DNA from 4 places in the Arthrobacter sp. GAS37 genome. Region 3 is predicted to be linked to each of the others. Evidence: predicted binding sites of a transcription regulator. Region 3 holds the regulator's gene; each other region holds the start of a gene.
What was found. The regulator HrcA, encoded in region 3, represses chaperone genes, less so after heat shock. The targets are predictions, from matches to a motif close to TTNGCACTCGNNNNNNNCGAGTGCNAA.
Positions count from the first base shown of each region.

Region 1: a site for HrcA is predicted at 4,202-4,228, ahead of ABH924_RS01995 (FmdB family zinc ribbon protein). Genes of this name have one in related genera too.
Region 2: a site for HrcA is predicted at 5,273-5,299, ahead of groL (chaperonin GroEL). Genes of this name have one in related genera too.
Region 4: a site for HrcA is predicted at 2,016-2,042, ahead of groES (co-chaperone GroES). Genes of this name have one in related genera too.

Region 1 covers NZ_JBIYDB010000001.1:410,607-418,283, forward strand. Annotated here, with positions in the region: tRNA gene ABH924_RS01960 (tRNA-Ala) at 1-6, opposite strand, end outside; gene ABH924_RS01965 (SDR family oxidoreductase) at 38-838, opposite strand; gene ABH924_RS01970 (hypothetical protein) at 845-1,570, opposite strand; gene ABH924_RS01975 (hypothetical protein) at 1,622-1,750, shown strand; gene ABH924_RS01980 (GNAT family N-acetyltransferase) at 1,880-2,500, opposite strand; gene galU (UTP--glucose-1-phosphate uridylyltransferase GalU) at 2,507-3,412, opposite strand; gene ABH924_RS01990 (5-formyltetrahydrofolate cyclo-ligase) at 3,530-4,135, shown strand; gene ABH924_RS01995 (FmdB family zinc ribbon protein) at 4,291-4,554, shown strand; gene ABH924_RS02000 (Flp pilus assembly protein CpaB) at 4,690-5,493, shown strand; gene ABH924_RS02005 (hypothetical protein) at 5,513-5,758, opposite strand; gene ABH924_RS02010 (AAA family ATPase) at 5,768-7,677, opposite strand, start outside.
Region 2 covers NZ_JBIYDB010000003.1:82,855-90,531, reverse strand. Annotated here, with positions in the region: gene ABH924_RS04090 (threonine/serine exporter ThrE family protein) at 1-664, shown strand, start outside; gene ABH924_RS04085 (siderophore-interacting protein) at 703-1,542, opposite strand; gene ABH924_RS04080 (uracil-DNA glycosylase) at 1,558-2,325, opposite strand; gene ABH924_RS04075 (DUF3263 domain-containing protein) at 2,462-2,797, shown strand; gene ABH924_RS04070 (LytR C-terminal domain-containing protein) at 2,847-3,473, shown strand; gene ABH924_RS04065 (cold-shock protein) at 3,613-3,816, shown strand; gene ABH924_RS04060 (ABC transporter substrate-binding protein) at 3,816-5,180, shown strand; gene groL (chaperonin GroEL) at 5,478-7,106, shown strand; gene ABH924_RS04050 (RNase H family protein) at 7,243-7,677, shown strand, end outside.
Region 3 covers NZ_JBIYDB010000002.1:55,168-62,844, reverse strand. Annotated here, with positions in the region: gene ABH924_RS02520 (PhoH family protein) at 1-449, opposite strand, end outside; gene ABH924_RS02515 (GerMN domain-containing protein) at 872-1,759, shown strand; gene ABH924_RS02510 (16S rRNA (uracil(1498)-N(3))-methyltransferase) at 1,793-2,569, opposite strand; gene dnaJ (molecular chaperone DnaJ) at 2,572-3,702, opposite strand; gene hrcA (heat-inducible transcriptional repressor HrcA) at 3,770-4,783, opposite strand; gene ABH924_RS02495 (DUF3097 domain-containing protein) at 5,001-5,858, shown strand; gene ABH924_RS02490 (DUF4870 domain-containing protein) at 5,951-6,364, shown strand; gene hemW (radical SAM family heme chaperone HemW) at 6,419-7,648, opposite strand.
Region 4 covers NZ_JBIYDB010000001.1:427,779-435,455, reverse strand. Annotated here, with positions in the region: gene ABH924_RS02075 (shikimate 5-dehydrogenase) at 1-218, shown strand, start outside; gene ABH924_RS02070 (SAM-dependent methyltransferase) at 242-1,480, opposite strand; gene ABH924_RS02065 (hypothetical protein) at 1,558-1,968, shown strand; gene groES (co-chaperone GroES) at 2,190-2,486, shown strand; gene groL (chaperonin GroEL) at 2,573-4,183, shown strand; gene ABH924_RS02050 (acyltransferase family protein) at 4,440-6,485, shown strand; gene guaB (IMP dehydrogenase) at 6,693-7,677, shown strand, end outside.

The DNA.
Region 1 (7,677 bases), on a different contig from region 3:
AGCCCCTGGTCAACCGTGCGTTGCCAGTGTCCCTAGGCTACAAACTATCTTCGCGCTTTGCCAACCAAGACTCGAACGTGTCTGTTCCCGTCCGCTGGCTTGGCACCAAATTCAGTCCGTTCCGAAGATATTTGCCCATCGCTCCCGGCAACGGCAGCTCCACGATCCGCCCGGACTGTCCCGTAGCTCCTCGCCAGATCTCAGCGAGTTCACGCATGGTCCGGATGTCCGGTCCGCCGATGGTTCGTGTCCGGTGTCGCTCTGCTGAAGGCCCCCCCACGGCTTGAGTCAGCAACTCGGACGCCACATCCGACGGTGAAATCGTCTGAAAGCGTGTGCCCTTGAAGACCGGGATGAGGCGGACTTTCGCCCCGGCCTGGAAAACGGCCGTCACGAGGCTGTGGAACTGGGTGGCCCGCAGAGCAACCGTCTCAAGCGCCGAATTCGCGTAGACCCGCTCTTTGTCTGCTTTGGAGACATAAAAGGCCGCGTTGCTCTGGTCGCAGTTGATGATCGAGAGGAGAACCGCCTTGCGGACACCGGCACCGGCGGCCGCGGCGAGCAGGCGCGCGCCGCCGTCGGCGAAATTCTTGCGGGCCTTCCCGAACCGCCCTTCCAAGCAATCGATCACGACGTCGGCCCCCTGCAGGGCCTCTGCCAGTCCGGCGCCTGTGGTGACGTCAGCCTGAAAGTAGCGGGCGCCGTCGTGATGGACTGGTGACGTGCCCGACGGCGGGCGGCGGCTCAGCACCCTCACGTCAAGTCCGGCGGCGAGCGCCAAACGGACGACTTCACGGCCCACCTGTCCCGTGCCCCCTGCGACGCAGACAATAGTCAAGGGAGGCTATGCCCGGCGGCGCTGCAAAACGTCGTCGAGGTTGCTGAGGGCGCTCTGAGGCTTGCCTTGCTGCGCCTGGACCGACGGGCCGGCGGACGGCGCGCTGGCCGGCTTCAATGTCGGCTTTCCGAGGGGCTTGGGAGCCTCAGGCAAGTCGAGGGGTTCCGGTGCCGGCCGGGGCGCCTTGGCGGCGTCGACGTATGTTGGTTTGGGAACGTCCACCGGCTGCCATTCAGATTCCTTGGATTCCGCCGTAAACCGGACTGTGTTGTCGCCGGCGGCGACAGCAACGTTGAGGGCAGCCTGACGAAGTTCGACGGCGGTCAGGCGCGTCGCTTCACGGGCATGGGCTTCCGCGTCGAAGATCTTGGTAGCCGGTCGGTCCGAGGCCGGAGGACTTACGCGAGGACTCTCAACTGTGGGACCCATTGCGTTGCGGAAGGCCCTGTTCATCTTCGCCCTGCGGTCCCTGATGGCCAGCCGTCGAAGCAGGAAGACGATCCCGACCACGCCGACGATGGATACCAGTGGCAGCCAACCCGAAACGAGGCCGAGAATGCGCAGCACGCCGGAAACGGCTGCCGTGAGCAGGAGGAGGAGACCGGCCAGAGCAAGAGCGCAGCGCCCGTATCTGACTTTGAAGACCGCTGCATCCGATGCAGCATCACACCGTTCGCCGGCGTCGGCCGATACCCCGGGCAATGCGGTTGCGGTGCTCTGCATGGTTTCCATTGCTTTCTCCTGCCGAGGGGTGATTGACAGAACCACCCCGGCTTGCAGTTCATGAGCGTCTTCGTCGATAACATCCGCTGGGACGTCACCGGCCACTTGGACGTGGTTGCGACGATTCCGCAGTATGTATGGCGCAACCCAAACAATCCACAGCGCGACAGCAATGACCAATATCACTGAGCTGCTGAGAGGGAAGTCCACAATCAAAACCGTAGAAGCAAATACGCAGAGGCCACCGCATTGCCCACGGTGTGTCGTCGGAGAGTCGGCAAATCAATGGATTTACCGACTCTCATTCACCCAAACGGACTAGTTGGCTCCGCGTCTCAGCCAAGCAGCCAGCAAGCCCCCGGGGACCTCCTCCGAGGTCAACGCAAAGCTTCGATGATCAGCCCATTCTCCGTTGATGTGAAGGAAGCGCTCACGGCGGCCTTCGTCGCGGAATCCCAGCTTCTCAACGACCCGTAGGCTCGGCCCGTTCTCGGGCCTGATGTTGATTTCCATCCGGTGCAGTCCAAGGGCTTCAAAGCAATGGTCGGTGGCCATGGCAACCGCAGTGGGGGCTATTCCGCGACCGGCCCGAGCCTGGTCGACCCAGTAGCCAAGCGTGGCCGTCATCGCCGACCCCCACATAATCGCGGAGACCGTGAGCTGCCCGACGATCCTGGGCTCCGGGAACCCGGGAATACGCTCCGTGATCACAAACGGAAGGGCACTCGCTTGCCGGGCCTGCGCGTTAAGGGAAGCCACCATCTGCCGGTAGTTCGGCAGGCGGCCACCAGGGGCCGGGTTGGAGGCTTCCCAAGGCGCCAGCCAATCACTATTGCGTGAGCGGACCTCGGTCCATTCCTTCTTGTCCCGGTAATGGATGGGACGCAAGATAAGGTCGCCACTCTCCAGCGTCACTGGCCAAATGGCCGCCCCCCACAAAATGGGCTACTTGCTGAGGCCGGCGGCGAAGCCGGGCAACCACTCACGCAGACCGGGACCGAGGTCTTCGCTGTCACACGCCAGCTGGACGCAGGCTTTGAGGTAGCTGAGCTTGTCCCCGGTATCGTACCGACGGCCGCGGAAGACCACTCCATAGACGCCGCGGCCCTCGCCCTGCTCGGCGGCCAGGACCTGGAGGGCATCCGTCAGTTGGATTTCCCCGCCCCGTCCCGGTTCGGTGTGCTCAAGTACGTCAAATACGGCGGGGTGAAGCACATAGCGGCCAATCACGGCCAGGTTGGATGGAGCCTCATCTGCAGCCGGCTTTTCCACAAGCTGCTTGATCCTGACGTAGCCGTCCTCGCCGATATCCTCGATGTCCGCACAGCCATAGGCACTGATCTGGGAGGGCTCCACCTCAATGAGGGCTACAACGGATCCGCCGGTCTTCTGCTGGACCTCAATCATGTCGCTGAGGAGAGTGTCCCGGGCGTCGATCAGATCGTCCCCGAGAAGAACCGCGAACGGCTCATAGCCGACGTGCTGCTTGGCACGCAGCACTGCATGGCCCAAGCCCTTGGGGTCGCCCTGGCGAACGTAGTGGATGTCGCCCAGGCCGCTCGTGGCCTGTACAGCATCCAATTTGGCGAGGTCTCCCTTGGCCTCAAGGGTCGCTTCAAGCGCGGGGACACGGTCAAAATGGTCTTCCAGTGCGCGCTTGTTTCGTCCCGTGATCATCAGGATGTCGTTGAGGCCGACGCCCACGGCTTCCTCAACCACATATTGGATGGCCGGCTTGTCAACTACCGGCAGCATTTCCTTGGGCATGGCCTTTGTAGCCGGCAGGAATCTGGTACCGAGCCCCGCAACGGGGATCACGGCCTTGCGGACGGCGCAGCTATTGGAAGTCACCGGACTAATCTAACGGAAGGAGCTGGACATTGGGCAAAAGGAACCTGGGCGGGCAGAAGGGAACCCATCGTTCCTTCCCCGGCCTCGAGCCGCACAGCAGCGAGAACTGGAGCAAAGATGACTTTGAAAGACGATATCCGCCGGGACAACCGCAAGCGCCGGCTCGCCTTGACCGGACAACAGCGCGCTGACGCCGGAACGGGGATTGCCCGCCATGGCCTCTCGTGGGCGGATGCGGTTGCACAGGGGAAACCGTCGACTTTCGCGGCCTATGTCGGAGTGGCTGCCGAGCCGCCGACAATGCCCTTGCTTACGGCCCTACATGCCGCCGGGCACAGGATCCTCCTTCCCGTCTGTGAACCCGAACGGCGTCTGAGCTGGGTCTATTGGACACCGGAGACGGCCTTTGTCCGCTCGAAGTACGCCCCGATTGACGAGCCGTTGGGCGAACGATTCGACAGTGACGTCATCAAGGATGCGACGGGAATCTTCCTCCCGGCCACCGCCGTCGATGAAGGCGGAAACCGGATCGGCCAAGGGGGCGGTTACTACGACCGGCTCCTCGACAAGCTCGACGCCGACGGGCAGCGTCCGCCGACTGTCGCCGTTGTCTATGACCACGAAGTCCTGCCCGCGGGGACGATCCCGGCCGAACCGTTCGATAAGGCCGTCGCGGAGGCACTTACCCCATACCGGATCGTCCGACTGGTTCCGGCCGATTGACCGGGGCTTCCGGCCTGTCTACTCCGCCACATTCTGTGGTAAAGGCCCCGGCTCTGGATGATAGAATTGGCACTCAGGCCCAGGGACTGCTAACGGACGGAACAATCCGCCTTGGCACCACAGGACCTGTAGTTCGTCCCGGAGGAGGATCACCAGTGCCCACATATGCCTATGCCTGCAAAGACTGCGGACATGCCTTTGACATCGTCCAGGCTTTCACGGACAGCTCCCTGTCCGACTGCCCTGAATGCCAAGGGTCGTTGCGCAAGAAGTTCAACAGCGTGGGCGTCGTCTTCAAGGGATCGGGCTTCTACCGCACCGACTCCCGGGACTCCAAGGGAAGCACCGTTTCGGCCGCTGCCGCGGCACCAGCTGCGTCTCCGGCCGCAGCGTCGGTTCCGGCGGCTGCTGCGAGCTGATTCCGGCTTCCAGCTGCCTTCGGTTTTCCACATAGCTCAACGTTTCCACATAGCTCAACAAGGCCCTGCCACGGGGCCTGCGTGCCCGGTTAGCGTGGCACCATGCCAGCAACTCCGAACGTATCCCCGGACCCCATGTCAGCCGGACCCTTATCGCTTCCGCGCGATAGACTCCTCGCGCCGGTTAACAGGGCACGCACCCGCCGTCTTCAGGCTCTCCCCTTCAGGGCTGGCGGGCACCCTGGCGCTCCCGCGGGACAATCCAAGCACCGCAGCTTCGGCAGCTGGCTAAACCGCAACCGGCGCCTAGTGGTGGCACTCCTTCTATGCGTGGCCGCCGGGATCGCCGTCCATCAACTGACTCCAGCCTCGGAGCAGCGAGCCACGGTCCTGGCCGCCGCACGGGATCTTCCTTCCGGATCCACTTTGATGGATTCCGACCTCAAACCAATCGAAGTCCTTCCTGATGGAGTTCCAGCCGGGGCACTCACCTCCAGGGCTGGATATGGCGGGAAGCAGCTTGCTTCGCCCCTGCAGAAGGGGCAGATCCCCACAGACGCCCAACTCCTGGGACCGGGCCTGCTGACCGGCACCGCACCCGCGACGGCGGCCGTTCCACTTCGCATGGCCGATCCCGCTTCAATCCAGCTCATCTCGCCGGGCCAGTTGGTCAACGTTGTGCTCACGGCAGCAGATGGACTTGAAGGGCCCGGTAAGAAATCCGAGCTCCTGGCAGCTGCGGTCCCGGTTTTGTGGACGTCCGCGCAAGGAGGCAAGGCCAGCCAATGGTTGGGCACGAACGAGGCGGACGGCCTTGTGGTTGTCGCTGCCAATCCGCAACAGGCCGAAATCCTCGCCGGCGCTTCGACACGCGGGAAACTCTTCTTTGTACTCGTCAATCCCTCTGACAAGCGGCAGATCCAGACCCCGGCCGGATAGTCACGAGCAAATGGAACGTTCAGCCCCAGTGCGGGGGCCTTTGCTCCTTCAGCCAGGCGTCGTGGTCGTAGCCAGGCTCATCACCCCAACGGCGTGGATCATCTTCGGAGGCTTTCTTGGGCAGAATGCTTTCTCCTGCCGGCTTCCGCTCCGGTGCGGGCTTCACTTTTGTTTTCTCCTGCTCGTCCAACTCGGTGTCAGCGCCTACCGCATCGGCACCGGTGTCCGCAGGGTTCTTGGATTGAGTGCTTTCGCTTCCCGCCATTGCGCTTCCTTAGGGGATAGCCGGTCCCGAGCCAGGGCCTTGCGTACCGCCAGGCCCGGCCGCGGACGGGTCCGCCTGACTGTTCAGTTCCAATTGTTCAACATCGATGTCCAGGAATCCATCGTGGACGGCACCATACGCGGGTGCTACCGGCTTCTCCAGTCCCAGATAGGACCCGATGCGGTCAGCGCAGGACGAGGGATCCGTGAATACTTCAATGGTCCACAAGGACATATAACGCCAGCCAAGGTGTTCCAGGAGCTGGGGCCGGAGCCTGCTGCGCTCCCTGACGCTCATGCGGCGGTATCGTTCCGTACCATCCGACTCAATGGCCACCGGGGTGGGCATTTCGGAGTCATCACGGCCTATGGTGTGCACGGGATCGGCTGCCGCGGCGATGTCCAAGGCTCCGTCGTAGTGGTGCCACACCCGGGCTCCACGGGCACGGAGTCGCTCGCCCAGATCCGCCACCAACGGATCCTCACCGAGCGCTTGCTCACTGGCCGCAGCCCGGGTGGCCGGCGTCCCAAGATCCGAATTCCCGGACAGTTCACGGTCAAGGAGTTCATGGAAATCAACGGCGCCGTGAGCCAACCTGTCCAGATCGAGGTCCTCCGGACGGAAGCAGCTCAGGACGTGCAGCGATCTCCGGGAGCGGGTCATTGCCAAGGCAAATTTGTTTCGCCCGCCTTCGACGGACAAGGGCCCGAAACTGTGCAGCGCCCGGCCATGCGGAGTTCGCCCGAAGCCCAGGGAGAAGATGATGTGGTCGCGGACCAGTCCTTGCGCGCGCTCCAAATCCACAACGCGGAAGGACTCCGCACTGGCGTTGAAGAAACCCGACAACAGCGGGTAGTTAGGAAGCTGGAGCCTGATGGCTTCGCCGATCCTCGCGGCATGGCGCAGGCTTGCGGTGACAACGGCGAGCGAGGTCCGAGGCCTAAGACTGGCGTGTTGAAACACCAGGTCAACCACGCGGTTCACTTCGGCGGCGACGGATTCAACACCTTCGTGATCCGCCCCGGGCAGGCCGGTGCCATCCGGGATGTACTCAACTACTACCGAGCGGTCCAGCCCCGTTACGGATTGGCCGTCCGGCAGCCGACGCAGGCCGCCGTTGTAGTAGTTCTTGCTCAGCTGAAGCACGAGATCTTCGTCTACCGCTCGATACACCCAGTTCAACTGCCATGTGGGCAGGACCCGGGCCAAAGCACTGAATGCACTGTCCACTGTGTCTTGGCTCGCGGCACCGGCCATGGGAGGCTCCACGGCAACGCTGAAGGTGCGGGCATTGGCGATCTTGGCGTCGCCAAAGGCAACCACTTGCTGGGCTCGGGCGATGGCCGGCAGCACGGCCTGCAAGGATGTGCTCTCGGCATCGAGAATCACCACCGCATCGAATTTCTGCTCTGCAGGCAAAAGGCTGGTCAGCAGGTACGGACTGATGGACCACACGGGAACCAAGCGGGAGACAAGGGCAGGCGCCTGGGCGCTGAGCGCCGAGAGGGTAACGCGGCCATCCTTGATCAGGTTCCGCAGGAGCTCCGATTGGCGGGGATGTTCAGCGATTCCGGCCCGCCACATTTCAGCGAGTTTCCAGCGCAGCCGCGCGGCGCCGCTGGCGATGTGAGCGTGGTCCGCCAGGCGGTACTCCGCTTCGAGCCGGCGGAGGGAGTCGCCGTCGGACATCGCGAGGTAGTCGTCACCGCTGATCATCGCTTCCAGGGCGGACTGCCACCAGGCCAGGTCCAGTTCCGCGGCGACGGATTCGGCAGGCACTTCGCGTTCAGCCAAGTCAGCAAGAAGCTCGGCGAGTCCATGCTCACGCATATTCTCGACCAGAAGGGTGCGCTCCGGGAGCGTTTCCAGGGTTCCCGTGTCGGCCACAAGGCGCTCAAGACGCGCCATGAGATCTTCGT
Region 2 (7,677 bases), on a different contig from region 3:
CTTGCTCTTGCCAACGGGCCGGCTCGTCTCTTCGGTGCAAGACGCCATCAACGGATTCCCCGTGACTGCGGCGGGACGTTTCCTGTCCACGATCCTGACCTTCGGCGCGATCGTTGCGGGCATCGCCGTCGCGGTGGTTGTGGGTGACCTCATCGGCAGCGTCGCGATCGACGTCACGCAAACATTCCCCGAGGCGTATCCATTGTGGGGCCAGGCCATCCTGATCGCCGTGGCCGTGATTGCCATCGGCATCACTGAACAGACACTGCTGAAACTACTGCTCCCGACGGCGGCAGTGGGCTTGGTGGGTTACTTCGTCTTGTGGGGGGCCTCCAACCTTGGCTTCGGAGACCGGCTCTCTCCGGCGATTTCCGCCGTGATCATCGGCCTGCTCGCCCGAATGGTGGCACTCAGGCTCGGGGCCCCGCAACTGGTGGTAGCCGTTCCGGCAGCCCTCATCCTGCTCCCCGGGTTGAAGATATTCCGTTCCATGTATGTGTTGACGGTGCAGGAAGCGGATGTCTTGCTGGGTTCGGGCGGCATGCTCAACGCGGGAGCGATCGTGCTCGGCGTGGCCGCAGGAATCGTGCTGGGCGACAACCTGGCCCGGCCGCTGACCAAGGGCCTGGCCAGCAACGAGCGCCGCCGCGTCCGCCGGCGGTAGCCCGCCGCGCCCGGAGGGCCACCCGGCGGACACAGCCCCTAGATCTGTCCGATCGGGAGTTTCTTCTCCGCCTGGAAATCGTCCTCAACGCGTCCCTGGGCCCAGTATCCGGAAAGCGACACTTGGGAACGCTCCAGCCCACGCTGCTTGAAGAAGATGTCCCGCAGCCCCTTCATATAGCCGCGCTCACCATGCGCAAACACGTCGACGCGGCCGGGCAGCCACTCGGCTTCGCCCAAGGCATCAAGCAGGATCGAGCTTGATCCTGCCGGGACCCCGGAGCGAAGAAGCCAGCGCAACTCCACGCCGTCGGGCGCCGTGATGCCAAGGATGTCGGCGTCGCTATCGACTTCGAGGTAAGCAAGGCCCTTGGCGTCGGCCGGCAGGGATTCGATCGCCGCGGCAATCGCCGGGAGCGCGGCGTCGTCGCCCGCGAAAAGGTACCAGTCGGCGTCGGGCGCCGGGTTGTAGGCGCCGCCCGGACCCGTGAAAACAAGCGTGTCTCCGGGCTGGGCTGCGAGGGCCCACGGGCCTGCAAGGCCCTCGTCGCCGTGGACCACGAAGTCGATTGCCAGTTCCTGCGCAGCTTGGTCCACCCAACGGACGGTGTAGGTGCGGGTGTAGGGCCACTGTTCGCGTGGCATGGTCTCGCGGATGGCCCAAAGATCCAGGGGCAGCTCATAGTCGACACCGGGCTGCGGGAACACGATCTTCACATACCGGTCCACGAAGTCGTTGTTCGCATAACCCGCAAAACCGGGTCCACCGGCAATGATGCGCACCATGTGGGGCGAAAGCTGTTCCGTGCGCAGCACAGTCAGGTTCACTTGGGGGCGGGTATTGCGGGATGCAGACGACGTCGCGGGCAAAGATGTCATGTAGGCAAGCCTAAGCTAGGGCAGCGGTGGAAGCTCCCAGATGACGGGATCTGCGCCTTGCATACGGAGCAGGGTGTTGGCCCGGCTGAACGGGCGCGAGCCGAAGAAACCTCGCGACGCGGAGAGCGGGCTGGGGTGCGCGGAAGAGATCACAGGGGCGCCTTCAAGCAGTGGCTGAACGGCTTCAGCGTCCTTGCCCCACAGGATCGCGACGAGCGGACTCCGCTGCCCGGCAGTGGTGCGGCGGCGGGCGACGGCGGTGACCGCTGCCGTCGTGATGGCCTCCCAGCCTTTGCCCCGGTGCGAGCCGGCCGCGCCGGCCGCGACACTGAGCACCCTGTTCAGGAGGAGTACTCCCTGGCCCGTCCAGGCCGAAAGATCGCCGTGGACCCGCGGCGGTAGCCCCAGATCGGACTCCATCTCCCGGTAGATGTTTGCGAGGCTGCGGGGGATGGGCCGGGTTGGCCCGGAAACCGCGAAAGAGAGCCCGACGGCGTGTCCCGGCGTTGGGTAGGGGTCCTGGCCCAGGATCAGCACCTTGACGTCTGCCAGAGGCTGCCGGAAGGCACGAAGGATGTTGGACGCTGCAGGCAGCACGTGGGTTCCGCGGCCGGCCTCGGCCGCCACGAAGGCCAGCACCGAGCGCAACTCGTCCTCGACGCCGGAGAGCGCCTCAGCCCAGTCCGGTGCCATGAGATCCTCCAAGGCCATTCCCGGGAGTGCCTCGAACCCGGCGGAGTGATCCTCGGATTCAAGCTCAAATAACGCTTCTTCGCCTGCCACCCAGCCATTGTCCCTGTCCCAAGGCCCTGGCGGAAAGCGGCGCCGGGGAAGTCGGCGGGGCAAATGACATCGGTGTTATTCGCCCGTTACCATGGGCGGGGGACATTTTTCAGTCAATGCGTCGAAGGAGTGTGTCGTGGCAGAACCCGCACGGGAACCCATGGCGTCCGAAGCAACTGGATTGGTGCTCGAAGACCTGTCCACCGGACTCCGCAGCGACTCGCCGCTGGGCGAGCGTGAACAGCAGATGCTCGCCCTGGAGAGGCAATGGTGGAAGTACGCCGGGGCCAAGGAACAGGCCGTCAGGGAACTCTTCGATCTCTCCGCGACCCACTACTACCAGCTGCTCAATGCCCTCATCGACACCGAGGAAGCACTGGCGCACGATCCTATGCTGGTCAAGAGATTGCGTAGACTACGTATGTCACGTCAGAGGGCCCGCACAGCGCGCCGTCTTGGTTCCGACGCATAGAGCACACGCTGATCCCCCAGCAAGCAAGCAGCAAGGACAAGGCTTCACCATGACCAAATTTGCCCGGGATGAATTCGACCGTGTCCCGCAGAGCTCATCGCGCCAAGGTGTCCACAGGCTCGTCGCGTCCGCTTCCCGGCCCGCCCTGTGGCCGGTGCTGCTCCTAGGCGGCATCGCGCTGGCCGTAGGCCTCGTTGCGTTCCTCGTCCTTCCGAAGCTTGGCTTCACCTCATCGACGGCGCCGCAAGCCGTCGTCACCGCGGACGCCTCCAAGCAAAGCGCCGCGGCGTCACCTTCCGCAAGCAGCTCTGCGCAGGCATCCAGCCAGCCGAGCCCGAGCGACACTCCGTCCAGCGCCCCGACACCGACACCCACTACAGCAACCCCCAGCACGGCGCCATTGGACAAGACGGCGGCAGTCGCGGTCTACAACGGCACCACCACTGGTGGCTTGGCTGCCCGCGTGGCCGGCCTCGTTCAAGGCGGGGGCTGGCCGTTGTCCACCGTCGCAAACTGGGGCGGCATGCCCCAGCAGACGTCGTCCGTCTTCTACAAAGGCGCAGCCCAGAAGGGCAATGCCGAAGCCCTCGGCAAATTGCTGGGCATTTCCAACCTTGTGGACAGCGCCGAATTCCAGCAGCCCGTGGTTGTCATTCTGGGCCCCGGCTACAAGTAGCAACTCGGTTACGCCTCAATAACATTGCGGCTACCCACACCCATGGTTGCGCTACGGCAACGTGACTGTGGTTACAGTAGTTGTGAGCTGGCCCGGAGATCCCGGAAGCCGGCCACTGCTAGTTGAAAGTGTGGGGATCATGGCTTTGGGAACCGTCAAATGGTTCAATGCCGAAAAGGGCTACGGATTCATCACCGTGGATGAGTCCGGTGACGAAATCTTTGTGCATTGGTCCGCCATCCAGATGGATGGCTTCCGTGCGCTCGAAGAAGGACAACGGGTCGACTTCGAACTGGGCGAGGGCCAGAAGGGCCCGCAGGCGGAAAGCGTGCGGCTTATCTAGTGGGTGTTGCGGCAACAGGGCTGTCCCAGCCCTTTGGAACCCAGCCCTTTGGAACCCAGCCCCTTCGAGGACGCCGGTCCCGGGTAGTTTCTCTTCTTGCAGGCTTCGCAGCCTTGGCCCTTGGACTGGCCGGATGTTCCGCCCCCATCGGCAACGCCAGGCTCAGCTCCGTTACCCCGAGCGGCGACGGCGTCCTGCGCATCGGCTTGATTCTGGACAACACCGGTAGCTCCGCATTCCTCAATGAGTCCGAGCTGGCGGCGGCCAAGTTGGCTGTCAAGCAGGTCAACGACGCAGGCGGATACAAAGGCCACCCTGTCGAGTTGCTTCCGGCGTCGGCGGCCAGCGAAGGCAGCAGCGCGGCGGCCTTCACTGCCGATACCGCGGCGCAAGCCAAGGCGTTGCTCTCGGCCCACGCCGACGTCGTTGTCGGGCCAACGGATTCCAGCCATGCTCCCGCCGCCATCGATGTGCTGTCTCCCGCCCGGATTCCGCTCATCTCGCCGGCCAACACGGCGTCGGGGCTGAGCAGCTACAAGAATGGCGGCTTCTACTTCCGTACTTCGGCCGCTGACGCCGCACAGGGCAGCGTTTTGGCGAAGCTTGCCCACGACGCCGGCGCCAAGAGGATTTCCGTCCTCCACGAAGCCGGGGACTACGGTACGCGCGTCTCCGGAGCGGTCATGGACGCTGCCCGCGGCCTCGGAATGAACGCCGTGTCCAACGCGGAATTCACGCCCGGCAAAGCAGCTCCCGCTGCGGCGGGCATCAAGTCCGGCACGCCGGACGCCGTCGTCGTGGTTGCCCGTGATGGTGCCCAGGGCGCCCTGGCCGAGCTCCTGAACGCTGGGCTGAGAGGCAAGAGCCTGATCCTGAGTGACGGTGCCATCCGCCAATATGGAACAGCGCTCGGTGCCGGCGGCCTCGACGGCGCGCGGGGAATTCTTCCGGGCGTCTTCCCTAGTGCGGAGTTCCAAGCCGATCTGACTGGCATCGACCCCAAACTCAAGGACACGACGTACGCTGCCGAGACGTACGACGCCGTCACCCTCGCGGCGCTTGCGGCCGCAGCGGCGGGCGACGACGCCGGTGGCTCGATCGCGGCCTGGCTCACAACTGTGTCCGGCGGGACGCGTCCGGCGTCCGGCGATGCGGCAACGAAAGAACGCACGTCCTGTACGTCATACAAGGACTGCCTCGAGGTGCTGAAGGGGCCCAAGCTCCCGGATTACGACGGCGAGTCCGGCACCATCGGGTTCGACGCCAACGGCGACGTTACCTCGTCCAATTACATCGTCTTCACCTACGGAGCTGACAACACTGCGCGCGTGAGCGGCAAGGAGACCGCCTCGCGGACTCCGTGATTGGCTTGAGCCCGTAGCGAATTCCCATGGCGTGGCGAGTAGTTTCCGGCCCTTGCTGCTTGCACTCTCCTCGGGTGAGTGCTAATTATTGATTAGCACTCACAAGCACTGACTGCTAATTCTTCGCGGCTCCGGCCGTAGGGAAATAGTGGCGGTGCCTGGGAGAACAAAGAAAACCTTGCTGGGGTGAGGTCCGGAGCACGCGGCGTACAGAGGCCGAATGTGAAGGATCGTCCGTCGCGGGCACCGCAGTGAAGGCACCTTCTTAACGACTGTCCCGAAAGGACTACCGCCGTTATGGCCAAGATCATTGCATTTGATGAAGAGGCGCGCCGCGGTCTCGAGCGGGGTCTGAACATCCTCGCCGACGCCGTCAAGGTCACCCTCGGCCCGCGTGGACGCAACGTCGTCCTCGAAAAGAAGTGGGGCGCCCCCACGATCACCAACGATGGCGTTTCCATCGCTAAAGAGATCGAACTGGACGACCCGTTCGAGAAGATCGGCGCAGAGCTGGTCAAGGAAGTTGCCAAGAAGACGGACGACGTCGCTGGCGACGGCACCACCACTGCCACCGTCCTGGCCCAGGCCCTCGTCAAGGAAGGCCTGCGCAACGTAGCTGCCGGCGCCGACCCGCTGTCCCTCAAGCGCGGCATCGAGAAGGCTGTTGAAGCCGTTATCCGCGAGCTGCTCGCCTCCGCCAAGGAGATCGAGACCAAGGAAGAGATCGCAGCCACGGCTTCCATCTCCGCCGGCGACTCCGAAATCGGTAACCTCATTGCTGAAGCCCTGGACAAGGTCGGCAAGGAAGGCGTCATCACGGTCGAGGAGTCCAACACCTTCGGCCTGGAGCTTGAGCTCACCGAAGGCATGCGCTTCGACAAGGGTTACATCTCCGCGTACTTCGTCACCGACGCAGAGCGCCAGGAAACGGTCCTCGAAGACCCGTACATCCTGATCGTCAACTCCAAGATCTCCAACGTGAAGGAACTCGTTGCGGTCCTGGAGAAGGTCATGCAGTCCAACAAGCCGCTGCTGATCATCGCCGAAGACATCGAGGGCGAGGCCCTGGCCACCCTGATCGTCAACAAAATCCGTGGCACCTTCAAGTCCGTTGCCGTCAAGGCTCCGGGCTTCGGTGACCGCCGCAAGGCACAGCTCGCCGACATCGCGATCCTCACCGGTGGCCAGGTCATCTCTTCGGAGGTCGGCCTCAGCCTTGAGAACGCAACCCTCGAACTGCTCGGCAACGCCCGCAAGGTTGTTGTCACCAAGGACGAGACCACCATCGTCGAAGGTGCCGGCGACGCCGACGCCATCGCCGGCCGTGTGGCACAGATCCGTGCCGAGATCGAGAACTCCGATTCCGACTACGACCGCGAGAAGCTGCAGGAGCGCCTGGCCAAGCTGGCCGGCGGCGTTGCAGTCATCAAGGCCGGTGCCGCAACCGAGGTAGAGCTCAAGGAACGCAAGCACCGCATTGAGGACGCAGTCCGCAACGCAAAGGCTGCCGTTGAAGAAGGCATCGTCGCCGGTGGTGGCGTTGCCCTCATCCAGGCCGGTGCCAAGGCATTTGCGAACCTGCAGCTCGAAGGCGACGAAGCAACGGGCGCCAACATCGTCCGCGTTGCCATCGACGCTCCGCTCAAGCAGATCGCTTACAACGCTGGCCTCGAGCCGGGCGTTGTCATCGACAAGGTCCGCGGCCTGCCGTCGGGCCATGGCCTGAACGCTGCAACCGGCGTTTACGAGGACCTGCTGGCCGCCGGCGTCAACGACCCCGTAAAGGTCACCCGCTCGGCTCTCCAGAACGCTGCCTCCATCGCTGGTCTGTTCCTGACCACCGAGGCCGTTGTTGCCGACAAGCCGGAGAAGAACGCTCCGTCTATGGGTGGCGGCGACGACATGGGCGGCATGGGCGGCTTCTAAGCCTCCGCGCCGGCTCACTAGCCACACGCACGACGACGGTCCCCGCCTCAGGTGGGGGCCGTCGTCGCCGTTTAACGACGCTCGCTCAGGGCCTCGCGGTCCGGGAGTGTCGGGGTGGTCTGGCAGGATGGAAACCATGACGATTATTGCTGCCGCCGATGGTTCTGCCCTCGGCAATCCCGGGCCTGCCGGTTGGGCCTGGTACGTGAACGACTCGTGCTGGAGGGCCGGGGGGTGGCCGCACGGAACCAACAACCAGGGTGAGCTCATGGCGGTGCTCGACCTCTTCAGGTCCACAGCACATGTTCCCGATGAAGAGCTGAAGATTCTCTGCGACAGCCAGTACGTCATCAATTGCATCACCAAGTGGATGCCGGGATGGAAGCGCAAGGGCTGGCGCAAGGCGGACGGAAAGCCTGTCTTGAACGTCGATCTCCTCAAGGACATCGACCAGGCCATTGTTGGCCGCAAGTACACGTTCGAGTGGGTCAAAGGCCACGCCGGCCACGACCTCAACGAGGCTGCCGACGATCGCGCCCGTGCGGTCGCCACCGCGTTCCAGCAGGGAACA
Region 3 (7,677 bases):
ATGGCGTCGACATAGTTCTTCTGGTTGAGCGTTTTGGGGCGGATGGTGCGCCCGCGGCTCGAAAGGATGTTGTGGGTCAGGACTTCCACGGGGTTTTGCAGGGACTGGCTGCGCAACAGTGACACGAGTTGCTGCAGCACGTCCGGGGTGATGACCGTCCCCTTGCCGACCAGGCCGCGGACTTCTTCCAGAAGCCGCATGATCCGGGGAACATCGCTCGACGGTCCGCTGAAGGAGAGCTCGTTGCCGCGCACATGAAAGTCGACGCCGGGGAACTGGGCTTCGATGTAGCGCAACGCCTCGTCATGGCTGCCAAGGGTCTGAACCATCTGATCCGAGTTGTCGAAGATGACAACTTCCGTCCGGGCGCCCGGGACAGAGTGTGGGAACTCGGCCGGACCTGTGTCAACGCTGCCGGCCTTGGGCCGCCCGTTCAATGATTCTGTCATAGTGCTGGCCTTGCGGCCTGTGCTCCTCCGGCTTGGTGATGTCCATCGATTTTCTCCGATGTCCGCTTGCTGGATGGGCGCAGGATCGCGGGCCTCGGATTGCTTTCAATCCTACGCCAGCCAGTCTCCGGGGTGGTTCCAGACCGTGCCCGGCGGGGCTGCGGACGGCCCATCCGTGCCGCTTTGGTATCAACTCGGCATCGACCTCGTATCAATCGCATTGCAGTTGTTCGCCGGAGTATCGAAACGCCAGCCGCGGCCCTTGGGACTATGACAAGCTGATTCATGGGCAAAAATGCCCCTGTGCCCGGTCACCGGGCACATGACTCCCCCGCCTCACAGCGGCCGAACACGAGCAGGAATCCACCATCACCAGGCCAGCCGGGATTTCACACGGCACACGCATCCGGAAACGTTCCGCCATGCTTGTGACCGCACTGACGGCTGCCTTGGTCCTGTCGGGTTGCATTGCCGACCGCACCGGACAGGGATCCACGACGCCGGTCCCCATCCCGACGGCTGCCCTGCAGACGGCTCCCGAGAGCAATGCTCCGCTCGAAACAACCCAGGCCTCAAACAAGATCCCCGTGTATTGGATCGGGCGCAGCGACACGGACACCTTCCTGTACCGCGAATTCCGTGACAACCCAGGCAATGAAAACCCCATCACGACGGCCCTGCGGATCATGATGTCCCAGAAGCCGTTGGATCACGATTTCTTCACTCCGTGGCAGAACCCGGGCAGCCTGGCGACCTCGATTTCCGGTAAGAATGTGGTCACGGTCGATGTTTCCCGCGACGCGTTCAATTCCAATCTCGATGCCGGGATGGCACAGCGGGCGGTCCAGGAACTCGTCTACACCGCTACCGCTGCGGCCGCGAGTTCAGGCCTGATCGATTCCGGACAGCAGATCAAAGTGACCATCCTGGTGGACGGGCACACGGACTACATGGCATTCGGACAGGTCAAACTGGGCGATCCGATGGTCCGCGACGCATCCATGGTGGCACCGGTGTGGATCATTGACCCGCAGGAGGATCTGACCTTGCCTGCCGGTCCGGTCAAGTTCAACGGCCGGAGCGCGGATCCCTCGAAGAAACTGCATTGGCAAATCCTTCGCGAGAACTCAAACGGTGACAAGTCTTCCTACCTCGCCGGGCAGACCACCGCTTCGACGGTTCCCGGACAAGGCGGGGTCTTCAGCCTCACAGTGGGGCTCGGAGCGGGCCGCTATGAATTGCGGGTTTCCCTGGTGGGACCCAACGACGCCGACGTCGCAACGGATACCCGGAGTTTCAACGTTCGCTGAGGACGTTCGCTGATCCAGGACGTGCGCTGCGAGCTACCAGCGCCCCAGGATGTCGCTGGCCAGCACGACGGCGGCAGGACCCGCCGTCGACGAGCGAAGCACGTGGTGGCCCAAGAGCGCGGTGACGGCGCCGACGTCGCTGAGCTTCGTCACTTCGCGCGGTGAAATGCCACCCTCCGGGCCGACGATGAGCAGGACTTCCCGTCCCGCTCCGGTATCCGCCTCGGAGACCACGGCCTGCCACTTCTCCAGAACATCCCGCAGCGGACGTTTCGCGTCCTCGTGCAGGATGATCGCCAGGTCGGCCGCGGCAACCGCCGCAGCCAGGCCGGAGCCGTCGACGGCGGTACGCACCTCGGGGATCCACGCGCGCCGCGCTTGCTTGGCGGCTGCGGTGGCCACGGATTGCCACTTCGCGTGGGCTTTTGCAGCCCGGTCACCCTTCCAACGGACAATGGAACGTTCCGCCTGCCAGGGCACGACGGCATCGATCCCGAGTTCCGTGGCCGTCTCAACGGCAAGCTCGTCACGGTCGCCCTTCGCGAGGGCCTGGACCAACACGAGCCGCACGGTTGGCTGGTGCTCCTCCTCGACAGCGGAGGCAAGGACCGTCAAGGTTCCCTGCCCGGATTCCGTCACGCTGCCCGTGAGCCGTTTTCCGGCACCGTCGGCGATATCGACGGCTTCGCCGATTTCCAAGCGCTTGACGGTGACAGCATGCCTGGCTTCGGCGCCGTCGAGCACGAAAGAGTCACCAGGGCCGAGCCCGTCAAGCGTTCCGGCTGCTGTGAAGAATACGGGGTTGCTCACCGCTACAGGTTACCGAGCTTGTCCCGCAGCTTCGCGAACATACCGCCACTGGCCACAAGCTTGCCTTCGGTGAATTGCTCTCCGCGCAATTTGGCCAGTTGGCGAAGCAGGTCTTCCTGTGCGGCATCGAGCTTGCCGGGCGTCTCAACGTGCAGGTGCACCTTGAGGTCTCCCCTGCCGTAGCCGCGGAGATGAGTGACGCCCAGTCCACGCAGGGTGATGACTTCGCCGGACTGCGTGCCTGACTTGACGTCGATCTCCTGGGGACCGTCGAAAGTCTCTAGCTGCAGCTCGGTACCCAGTGCCGCGGCAGTCATGGGAACGCTCAGCGTCGCGTGAAGGTCGTCGCCTTCCCGGATGTAGGTGGAATCGCTGTTGACCCGGATCTCCACGTAGAGGTCACCTGGAGGACCACCCGCGGGACCTGCTTCGCCTTGCGACGACAGCTGGATGCGGGTCCCGGTAGCGACGCCGCCCGGCACCTTGACCGTCAGCGAACGGCGGCTGCGGATGCGGCCCTGGCCGTTGCACTCATTACAAGGATCCTTGATGATCGAGCCGAATCCTTCGCACGATCCACACGGTGCGGCGGTCATGACCTGGCCGAGGATCGAGCGGACAGCCCGCTGGACCTGGCCCGAACCGCCACAGATGTCGCAGCGCTCCGGGTGGGTGCCCGGACGGCAGCATGAGCCTTCGCACGTGGGACAGATGACAGCGGTGTCCACCTCAAGCTTTTTGTTGACACCGAACACCGCCTCGCGCAAGTCGATGCGCACACTGATCAGGGCGTCCTGCCCCCGGCGCATGCGTGATGCGGGGCCCTGCATGCCGCCGCCTCCTCCGCCGAAGAAGGTGTCGAAGATGTCCTGGAAGGCGAATCCCTGGCCCGCGTAGCCTCCGCCGAAACCGTTGTCGGTCCCGTTCTCGTTGCCGGTGGCGTCGTAGACGCGGCGCTTCTGGGGGTCGGAGAGGACCTCGTAAGCGTGGGTCACCGCCTTGAATTCCTCGGCAGCGCCGGCCCCGGGGTTCACATCGGGGTGCAGCTTGCGTGCGAGCTTGCGGTAGGCCTTCTTGATCTCCTCGCCGGTTGCTTCCGGCGAGACGCCCAGAACGTCATAGTGACTGCTCAAAGTCGGTATCTCTTCCTTGTTTACGGTTCCACTGCTTTTCTTGCGGGGCGGTTTCCAGCCGAGGCCGTCAGCCGCCCAGAATGCGGGAAAGGTAGCGTGCGACGGCACGTACGGCCGCCATGGTGTTGGGGTAGTCCATGCGGGTGGGTCCAAGAATGCCGATCTTGGCACTGCTGCCCGGACCGTAGCCCGTGGCAACCACCGAAGCCTCGGAGAGGCCGTCATAGGGGTTTTCGCGGCCGATGCTCACCGTGACGCCCCGGGGGTCCTCCGCCATGTCCGACAACAGCCGCAACATGACCACCTGCTCCTCGAGCGCTTCGAGGACCGGGCCGATGCTCAGGGGGAAGTCCACGTTGGAGCGGGCCAGGTTTGCCGTGCCTGCCATGACCATGCGTTCGTCGCGGCTCCGCTCGGCAAGCCTGTCCAGACCATGGGCAAGCGCGCCCGCAAGGTTCCGAAGCGCCGGAGGGCACAAGGCAACCACCGAGGGCAGGACTTGCGGCATGAGGTCGAGCTGGGAGCCGGCAATGCTTCCAAGGAATCGCGCGCGCAAGGCCATGAGCTCTTCGTCAGTGGCGTCTGTTGCTGCGTGCACAACGCCCTGTTCCACTTTGCCCGAATCGGCGATCAATACCACCAAGACCTGGCGCGGTGCCAAAAGGACAAACTCAATGTGCCGGACGCGCGCCCGGCTCAGGTGCGGATACTGGACGACGGCGACCTGGTTGGTCAGTTGGGAGAGGAGCCGGACGGTGCGCTCAAGGATGTCCTCGACGTCGTCGGGTCCCTCAAGCAACGAGTGGATGGCCCGGCGCTCGGCGGCCGAAAGCGGCTTGACCTCAGAAATACGGTCGACGAACAGGCGGTAGCCCTTGTCCGTAGGAATGCGGCCCGCACTCGTGTGTGGTGCCGCAATGAGGCCTTCTTCTTCCAAGAGGGCCATGTCATTGCGGATGGTTGCGCTCGACACTCCCAAATGGTGCCGTTCGACCAAGGCTTTGGAGCCGACTGGCTCGCGGGAGTGAACGTAGTCCTCCACGATGGCGCGTAACACTTCAAGCTTGCGTGGTTCGCTCACTGCCCACCTCCATTCAACAGCCGGTACTGATCGGTCAAGTACTCAACAATCCGGTATTTCAACAATTAGCACTCAACATGCCCAAGTGCTAACAAGTCTAGTATGAGCCACCTCGTTGTTAGCATTGGTACCGCTCGCGGCGAACATGGTTCCCGCGCGGTCCTGGGAAATGCCACGGACCGTGACCGATCCCCTAGCGCAAAGTGGTGTGAAGACCGTGTCTTATGACAATTGGGGCCCGCAAGACCTCTCCTCGCCTGCCAAACGGCAACTGCCTGAGGTGCCGGTTGAACGCGGGATGGTTCTCGAGGACGTGCAGTCCGGTTGGGTCGGGGCCGTGACCAGGGTGGAGAAGTCCGGAGGCATGCACATTGTGGTGCTTGAGGATCGGCGGGGAAAGACCAAGTCGTTCCGGCTCGGCTTCGGATTCCTGCTGGAGGGACAGGCAGTGAAGCTCCTTCCGCCGGCGCCACGCGCAGCGGCCGCAAAGGGCGCGGCGCAAGCAGGCAGGACGGCATCGGGATCCGTCCGCGTGGCCCGTCAGCGCGCCCAAGTCGCGAAGGCGAGCCGGATCTGGGTGGAAGGCAAGCACGACGCAGAACTTGTGGAAAAGGTCTGGGGAGATGATCTCCGGGTGGAGGGCATCGTCGTCGAGCCCTTGCACGGCGTGGACGATCTCAAGGCTGCCATTGCCGCGTTCTCCCCCGGCCCGGGCCGCCGGCTCGGAATCCTCGTGGACCACTTGGTACCGGATTCGAAGGAGTCGCGGATTGCTGCCGACGCCATGACGCTGCAGGGTGCCGCGGGAAACGTCCTGATCGTAGGACATCCCTATGTGGACGTCTGGCAGGCAATCCGGCCCAAGGTGTTGGGGATCGAGCAATGGCCGACCATCGCGCGTGGCACGGATTGGAAGACCGGCATCCTGAGGTCGTTCGGCTGGCCGCATGAGACGGCCGAAGACGTCGGACTGGGTTGGCAAAAGCTTCTGGGCGCCGTCCACAGCTACGCCGATCTGGAGCCCTCGTTGCTGGGTCGCGTGGAAGAAGTGATCGATTTCCTGACCGTGCCCTGACTTGCGATCAAGGAGTTGGTCGGCTGATCGCGTGCCGAGCAAGTATTCTGGGACAGCAACACTGCACCGATAGACACTCGAAGGAAGAAACTGTGGCAGACAACGCTCCTGACGATCGGGACGGCACTTCGGGCCAGTCCCAGTACCACGGCGTTCCTGCCAACGCGCTGCCTTTGACCGCCTCGGAAGACCGGCAGTGGGCAACACTGGCGCACTTCGGCGGGATCCTTGGCTGCGTTCCTTCGCTCTTGATCTACCTGATCTTCCGCGAGCGTGGCCCCTTCACGGCACAGGAATCCAAGGAAGCGCTCAACTTCACCTTGCCTCCGACGATTGCCGCAGTGCTCGCCAACGTCCTTGTGTTGCTCCCGGTGGTGGGAAACCTGTTCGCTGTCCTTGCCACGGCAATCTGGGTCGCAGTGACCTGCTTCTCGGTGTCAGCCGGAATCCGCGTCAACCACGGACAGCCGCACCGCTACCGCCTCAACCTGCGCTGGATCAAGTAGCCGGTCTTCGCGGGTGCCTGTGCCGGTTCCCGCGCCGGGCGCCCGCGTCGGGCGCTAGTCCGGAAGGATCCGGCGGACCACGGCATCCGCGAGTAGCCGGCCTTTGAGTGTCAGGATCAACTGTCCTTGGAAGGCCGCTCCAGGCTCAACCAGGCCGTCGGCAATGAGGCCTGCGACGGCGTGGCGGCCCACCTTGTCGAGCGCGTCGACCTGAAGCCCGGTGCCGAGGCGCGCCTCCAGCATGATGCGTTCCACTTCCCGGGTTCCGGCGTCGAGCGTTTCACGGCCAGCGGCCGGCGACACCCCGCCACCGAGCCTGTTGGCATAGGCGGTGGGGTGTTTGACGTTCCACCAGCGGACGCCGCCCATGTGGGAATGCGCACCGGGTCCGATGCCCCACCAATCGTCCCCCCGCCAGTAGGCAAGGTTGTGTTTGCACGCCTGTTCGGGTGTGCGGGACCAATTGCTGACCTCGTACCAGTCCAGCCCGGCGGCGCTGATCAGCTGATCGGCGAGTTCGTATTTGGCGGCGTGGTCGTCGTCGTCGATCCCGGGAACTTCTCCGCGCCGGATCTGTGCCGCCAGCTTGGTGCCTTCTTCCACGATCAGCGCATAGGCGCTGATGTGGTCCGGACTATAGGACAAAGCAGTCTCCAGGGAGGTCTGCCAATCAGCCATGGACTCGCCGGGAGTGCCGTAGATGAGGTCGAGGCTCACGGCAAGTCCGGCGTCGCGCGCCCACTGGACCACCAAGGGGACCCGGCTGGGAGTGTGCGTACGGTCCAGGACCTTGAGCACGTGAGGGACCGCCGACTGCATGCCAAAGGAAATCCGCGTAAAGCCGGCGTCTGCGAGCAGCTGGAGGGACTCCGGCGTCACAGAGTCCGGGTTCGCTTCAGTGGTGACTTCGGCTCCCGCTTCCAGGCCCCAGTGCCCGACGGCGGCCGTCAGGATGCGTGCGAGATCTTCAGCAGGTAGCAGAGTCGGCGTGCCGCCGCCGAAGAACACCGTGCTGAGGGGCCGCTGCTGCAGCCCGGACGCTTCCATGGCCCGGACGGCGAACTCCACTTCCGAAATGGCAGTAGACGCGTAGGCGTCCTGGGAGGCGCCGCCGCCAAGCTCGGTGGCGGTGTAGGTGTTGAAATCGCAGTATCCGCAACGCACGGCACAGAAAGGTATGTGGACGTACAGTCCAAACTTGCGCGAATCGACGCCGTCGAGCACCTGCGGCGGCAAGAGGCCGTCCGCAGGTGCCGGATCCCCGAGGGGAAGAACGCTAGGCACGGATTTCCCCTCGTGCCTGTCCTGTGCGC
Region 4 (7,677 bases), on a different contig from region 3:
CCGAAGCGGCGGTGGCGGCCGCGCAGGTAGTGTTCGACGTCGTCGCCCTCCCTGCAGAGACGCCGCTCATCAAGGCCGGCCGTGCGGCAGGAAAGACCGTGATCAGCGGCGCTGAAGTGGCCACGATCCAGGCACTCGAACAGTTCGTGCTCTACACGGGCATCACGCCGACACCGGAACAAGTGGCCGCGGCTGAGGAGTTCACGCGCTCCCAATAGGGCGCCGCGGGTCAGAGACCAGCTCAGGCAGCCGCTACGGGCTCCACCACAACAGCCACCTTTTCCTCGCCGATCCTGGTGAGGACCAGGGTGGCTGTTTTGTTGCCGCGGGATTTTGCCGAGTTCTTTCCGGCCGGCAGCAATTGTTTCCGCAGCTCTTCGGGGGTGACGGAGGTGCCGCGCTTCTTGATGTCCAGGACACCGACGCCGTTGGCCTTCACCCAGGCCTTGAGGGCCTTGACGTTCAGCGGCATGACTTCCAGGACCTTGTAGGCACGGGCGAAGGGGGTCTCCACCAGCTCCGGAGCGCAAATATAGGCAATGTGTTGGTCCACCAAGTGGCCGCCCAGCCGGAGCGCGACGTCGGCCACCAGGCCCGCACGGATCACCGCGCCGTCCGGTTCGTACAGGAATCCCTCCACGGGCCCGACGTCGGGCACCGGGCCGCCGTCGAAATCTTCGCCGCTGGTGATCTCTGCTGCCCCCCGCGGCCCGAGCACCAGCGCGGCGCGGCGGATGCCGGGACGGGCTACGTCGTTGAACCACAGCGTTACTTCCGTAACGTCCCCTCCCACCGAAACCCACTGTGCCTCGCAGCCGGCCGGAACCGATTCGTGTGGCATCCCCGGGCCCATCTTGACCCCGACGGACTTGCCGGTAGCGGCCAGCGATTCAACGAAGGACAACGGCGGCGAGAACGCCTCGGGGTCCCAGATCCTTTTGGTTCCCGACGACGACGTCGTGCGGCGCGCCGGATCGAGCCACACGCCGTCGACACCGTCGAGGGGCATCGCCGTGGCGTCGGAGTGCACCACCGTTGCGTGCGGGAAAGACATGAGGTTGATGGTGGCGCAGGCGGCGGTGGTCTCGTCGAGTTCCACGGCGGTGACCTTGATGTCCATGGACGCCATGGCCATGGAGTCGGCTCCAAGCCCGCAGCCCAGGTCCGCGACGTGCTGCGTGCCCGCCTTGGCGAAGCGTTCGGCATGCCTGGCTGCAACATTGAGCCGGGTGGCCTGTTCCAGGCCGGCCTGGGTGAAGAGCATCTGCCGGGCGAATTCGCCGAACTTGGCCTCGGCCCGGGTGCGGAGCCTGGACTGGGTGAGGACGGCGGCAACGAGTGCGGGGGAGTGGCCGTCCTTGCGCAGGCGCGCATTCAGGGCGAAGGCTTCGCCATCGCGGTACGGTCCCAAGGACGCCAGCAGTTCCCAACCTTCCGTTGTCAGCAAGGGGGCAATCTGGTCCGGGGATGTGTCAGCCATGGGAACTAGCCTAGTGCTCGCCCGTCATACGGGGTCGGGAGGGATCCGGGACCCCTCGGGCCGATAGGGTTGATGCCATGGAAGACAACCCAGTACGCCAGCCCGACGACGCCAATGGTTCTCCCTCTGCCCCGGATAAACGTCAATTCGCCGGAAATCTCTCCAAGTATGCCCGTCCTGCGCTCATCGTGGGTGCTTTGATTGCCGTTGTCTGCATCGCGCTGTTGATCATTATTTTCTTCCTAGACTCTTTCAACGCGGCCACCTACTCGATGACCGGTAATAGCGTCCAGGACGCCACGGATGAGGCCCGGGACATCCGTGACACCTACACCGGTGCCCGCATCGGAGCGATCGTCGGGCTGGTGGTGTTCGGCGTCGTCGCGCTCGCAAGCGGCGTCGTGCTCTACCTGAACCGCGGAACCGCACCGAAGGAAGAGTACGACGACGGCGAGGACGTTGACTTCGACGACCTCGCCGGGCAATGAGCGTGTGAGCCGGAAGCACCCTTTGGACGTTCACCCGTGACGGAATTCTGGCACTCGCCTTGACCGAGTGCTAATGCTTACATAGAGTCTTGATTAGCACTCTCCCTAGGCGGGTGCTAATCATGCCGCCAGGCACTTACCGGCACCGCGACGACGGTAAGCCGCCACGGCACCCCTGGTTTGATAGTCCATGTACTACCTCACGTAAAGGAGAGATCCGAGTGTCGGTCTCCATTAAGCCTCTCGAGGATCGCATTGTTGTCCGCCCGCTCGAAGCAGAGCAGACCACGGCTTCCGGCCTGGTCATCCCGGACACTGCACAGGAAAAGCCGCAGGAAGGCGAAGTTGTTGCAGTTGGCCCCGGCCGCTTCGATGACAACGGCAACCGCGTACCCGTCGACGTAACCGTTGGCGACGTCGTCATCTACTCCAAGTACGGCGGAACTGAAGTCAAGACCGGCGGCAGCGAATACCTCGTTCTGTCCGCCCGCGACGTTCTGGCAATCGTCGTTAAGTAATTCCCTGGATCCCGCATCGCAGATCGAGTCGGACGTCTTCCGGTCGAATCAGCGGTGCGGGTTTTCCGTCTTGAAAGGACACAACCATGGCAAAGCAGCTTGCGTTTAACGACGCTGCCCGTCGCTCGCTCGAAGCAGGCATTGACAAGCTCGCCAACACCGTCAAGGTCACCCTTGGCCCGCGCGGGCGCAACGTCGTTCTGGACAAGAAGTGGGGAGCTCCCACCATCACCAACGACGGCGTGACGATCGCCCGCGAAGTCGAACTCGACGACCCGTATGAGAACCTTGGCGCGCAGCTGGCCAAGGAAGTCGCCACCAAGACCAATGACGTCGCAGGCGACGGCACCACCACGGCCACCGTGCTGGCACAGGCACTCGTCAAGGAGGGCCTGCGCAACGTTGCCGCCGGAGCCGCCCCTGGCGAAATCAAGCGCGGCATCGAAGTTTCGGTCCAGGCCGTGGCTGCCCGCCTCCTGGAAAACGCCCGCGAAGTAGAAGGCACACAGGTTGCCAGCGTTGCCGCGATCTCCGCCCAGAGCGATGAGGTTGGCGAGCTCCTCGCCGAGGCTTTTGGCAAGGTCGGCAAGGATGGCGTCATCACCATCGAAGAGTCTTCCACCACGCAGACCGAACTGGTCCTCACCGAGGGCATGCAGTTCGACAAGGGCTACCTGTCCCCGTACTTCGTCACTGACGCGGAACGCCAGGAAGCTGTTCTGGAAGACGCGCTCATCCTGATCAACCAGGGCAAGATCTCCTCGCTGCAGGAATTCCTGCCGCTCCTCGAGAAGGCCCTGCAGGCAGCCAAGCCGCTCTTCATCATTGCTGAGGACATCGACGGCGAGGCACTGTCCACGCTGATCGTGAACCGTATCCGTGGCACCCTGAACGTCGTTGCCGTCAAGGCTCCGGGCTTCGGCGACCGCCGCAAGGCCATGCTGCAGGACATTGCCACACTGACCGGCGCACAGGTTGTCTCCCCGGAGCTCGGCCTGTCCCTGGACCAGGTTGGCCTCGAGGTCCTCGGCAGTGCCCGCCGGATCACCGTCACCAAGGACAACACCACCATCGTTGACGGCGCTGGTACGGCTGAGGACGTCGCAGCACGCGTCGCCCAGATCCGTGCCGAGCTGACCCGCACCGACTCCGACTGGGACCGGGAAAAACTGCAGGAACGGCTCGCAAAGCTGGCAGGCGGCATCGGCGTCATCAAGGTCGGCGCAGCCACCGAGGTCGAGCTCAAGGAAAAGAAGCACCGTATCGAGGACGCAGTTTCCTCGACGCGTGCTGCCCTTGAAGAAGGCATCGTCTCCGGCGGTGGATCCGCCCTCATCCACGCCCTCAAGGCACTGGACGAGGACGCCGCCGTCAAGGCACTGGAAGGCGACGCGGCTGCCGCCGTCGGCATCGTCCGCCGCGCCCTGACCCAGCCCCTTCGCTGGATCGCCCAGAACGCCGGCTTCGACGGCTACGTCGTCGTAGCCAAGGTTGCCGAGCTGGAAGACAACCACGGCTTCAACGCGAAGTCCGGTGTGTACGAGGACCTGATCGCCGCTGGCGTGATCGACCCCGTCAAGGTCACCCGCTCCGCGCTCCAGAATGCCGCGTCCATCGCAGCCTTGGTTCTCACCACCGAGACCCTGGTTGTCGAGAAGCCGGCCGAGGAAGACGAGCACGCAGGCCACAGCCACTAATATTGGTTGCTCGATGCGCGAGGCCCGGTCCCCTTTGGGGGCCGGGCCTCCTGCATGTGGGGGTGCGGGATGACGACCAGACGCCGGTAAGACGGCATGGAGGATTGACCCAGACAACGTTCCGGAAGCTCCCAGCCGCTTGTGTCCTAATGGATCGTAGGAAGTTGGTTGAACGCGGTCTCAATTGACGATGAACATTTCGAATCAGTAGGGTAGACGGTTTGAGTAGCACCCTGGAGGCAAGACTTTGACAACCATGCGCCCGATTGCGCTACGGCGAACTAGCGGCGAGACGCAGAATTCGGCACCTAAATCGACCTTCCGTCCTGAAATCCAGGGACTTCGATCTGTTGCCGTCCTCATGGTTGTCACGTACCACATCTGGTTTGGCCGGGTCTCCGGCGGGGTGGATGTCTTCCTTCTGGTCTCGGCGTTCCTCATGACGGCGCAGTTCACGAGACGGTATGCCGGCGGGCGGCAAACAGAACTGATCAAGCACTATCTTCATCATTTCCGGAGGCTCTTGCCCGCAGCCGTCACGGTGATTGTTGGAACGCTGGCCGCCACCTACCTCTTCATGCCGGCCACCCGCTGGGTCGATACCATCAAGCAGGGCTGGGCTTCACTTTTCTACGTTGAGAACTTCCTGCTGCAGTCGCAGGCCGTCAACTACTACGCTGCGGACCACAGCCTGGCCAGCCCGTTACAGCAATTCTGGTCGCTGTCCATTCAAGGACAAGTCTTCATTGTCTGGCCGATCATCTTTGTGGGAGCAGGCTGGGCGGCGAGAAGGTTCAGGCTCGCGTACGTTCCCCTCCTGCGTTACATCTTCGGAATAATCTTCCTGGTTTCCCTGGTGTATTCGGTCGTTTATACCGCTACGGACCAATCGGCGGCGTACTTCTCGACGGCGGCCAGGCTTTGGGAATTTGCCCTTGGAACTCTTCTGGCCCTCTTCCTGCCTTCGCTCAAAATACCCAGGTCGGCCAGGATCGTCCTTGGCTGGATCGGCGTCCTGGCGATGCTTAGCTGCGGGCTCATTCTCGACGTCGAGGGCGTCTTCCCCGGGTGGTTGGCTTTGTGGCCCACCCTGGCCGCCGCCTGTGTGCTCGCAGCGGGCCAGACCCAGAGTCGATTCGGAATCGACCGGATCCTCAGTTCCAAGCCGCTCGTGCGGATGGGGAACAATTCGTACGCCCTCTACCTTTGGCACTGGCCCATGTTGGTCATCTATTTGGCTTGGTCCGGCAAGACCCACGCTGGCTGGTTGTCCGGCACGGTGATTATTATTGGTGCCTTCCTTTTGGCTGTTCTGACCACGAGGTTCATCGAGAGGCCGCTGCGGGAGTGGAAGTGGCCCGAGGCCAACCGGCGCAGAAGCGTGATTTCGCTGGTTGCGGTAGGGACCGTGGCTATTCTGCCGCTGGCGGGTTGGCCCCTGCAGATCGAGCAGACAAACCGCGCGCTGGTCGCAAACATGGATGCCCGCAACCCCGGAGCGGCCGCCGTCGGCGGGGACTTCGTCTATACCCCCGATCCGGGGGTGCCCTTGGTTCCAAGCATGACCGCAGTTGATGGTGACTGGCCGGTTTTCCCGACTCCCTGCACGGGGACGGCGGACCCGCAGGAATTCGTCAACCGATGCACCAACGGGATCAAGAACGGGACGAAAAGCGTGGTGGTCATTGGCAGTTCGCACGCCCACGTGCTGAACACGCCGCTGCTTACGATGGCCGCAAAGAACCATTGGAGCCTGACGTCCATCACGAAGGGATATTGCCCGCTTGGCGAGGACACTGCGGCGGACATTACGCAGGCCTGCGTTGACTTCAACAAGGCCACGCTCGCAGAGGTCCTGAAGATGAAGCCGGATGTTGTGGTGACAACGAGTACGCGAACCAATGCGCAGAGCAACGTCCCCGAGCGGCTCGATCCCTCTTGGGTCACGGAGGTAAAGACGCTTAACGACGCCGGAATCCAAGTGGTTGCCTTCCGCGACACTCCACGCGCAGCCCAGCCAGTTCCGGCCTGCCTGGAGAAGAACCCGGGAGCATATGTTGCCTGCGGTTCCCAGCGTGCCGAAATCTACTCCGAAGATTCCCCGACGGGGGCGGTGGCCGCGGGAATGCCCGACACGAAATTCCTGGACCTTTCGAAGTATTTCTGCCCCGATGCGAATTGTCCGGCAGTGATCGGCAACGTGATGGTCTACAAGGACGACAACCACGTGACCGCCACATACATGAAGACCTTGACCCCATACTTTGAGAAGGCGTTCATGGCCGCGACCGGGTGGAGCTAGGCGGCCGGAGCTGAGCAGCCGGGTTGCTCGTAGGCGGGTGCCGGGTGCTGTTGCTCACATTGCCCTCGCGGAATATGGGGATCGGCGGCGAGGTTCTACTATTTATTCAGAACCTTTCTGCACAGGCCAGTCCCGTAATGACGGGCTGGTCATCAGCTGCAACCCCTACCAGAGCAACCCCCAAGAACCAAGGTAAGAGGCGCACTCATGACCCAGCCCGAACACGATCCCTTTGGCTTTGTCGGCCTGACTTACGACGACGTCCTGCTGCTGCCGGGCCACACCAACGTCATTCCGTCAGAAGCTGATACTTCCTCCCGGATCTCCAAGCGAATTTCGGTCCAGACGCCGTTGCTGTCCGCCGCCATGGACACCGTCACCGAGTCCCGCATGGCCATCGCCATGGCCCGCCAGGGCGGCCTTGGCGTGATCCACCGCAACTTGTCGATCGAAGACCAGGCCGACCACGTCGACCGCGTCAAGCGCTCCGAGTCCGGGATGATCACCAACCCGCTGACCATCCACCCGGAAGCCACCCTTCAGGAACTGGACGAACTGTGTTCCCGTTACCGGGTTTCCGGCCTCCCTGTCATCGACCCGGACGGCCGTCTGCTGGGTATTGTCACCAACCGCGACACCCGCTTCGTACCGGAGTCCGACTTCCCGCTGCGGCTGGTCAGCGACGTCATGACCAAGATGCCGCTCATCACGGGCCACGTCGGCATCAGCCGCGAAGAGGCCTCGCACAAGCTGGCCACCAACAAGATCGAGAAGCTGCCCCTCGTTGACGAGCAGGGACGCCTCAAAGGCCTTATCACCACCAAGGACTTCACCAAAGCGGAGCAGTACCCGCTCGCGACGAAGGACGAGGAAGGCCGTCTCCGCGTCGGCGCCGCCATCGGGTTCTTCGGCGATGGCTGGGAACGGGCCATGACCCTGATCGACGCCGGTGTCGACGCGCTCTTCGTGGACACCGCCAACGGCCACTCGCAGGGTGTCCTGGACCTGATCACGCGCCTGAAGTCCGACCCAGTTGCCGCGCACGTTGACATCATCGGTGGCCAGGCTGCCACCCGTGAAGGCGCCCAGGCACTGATCGACGCCGGCGCCGACGGCATCAAGGTGGGCGTGGGCCCGGGCTCCATTTGCACCACGCGCGTTGTTGCCGGTGTAGGCGTTCCCCAGATCACGG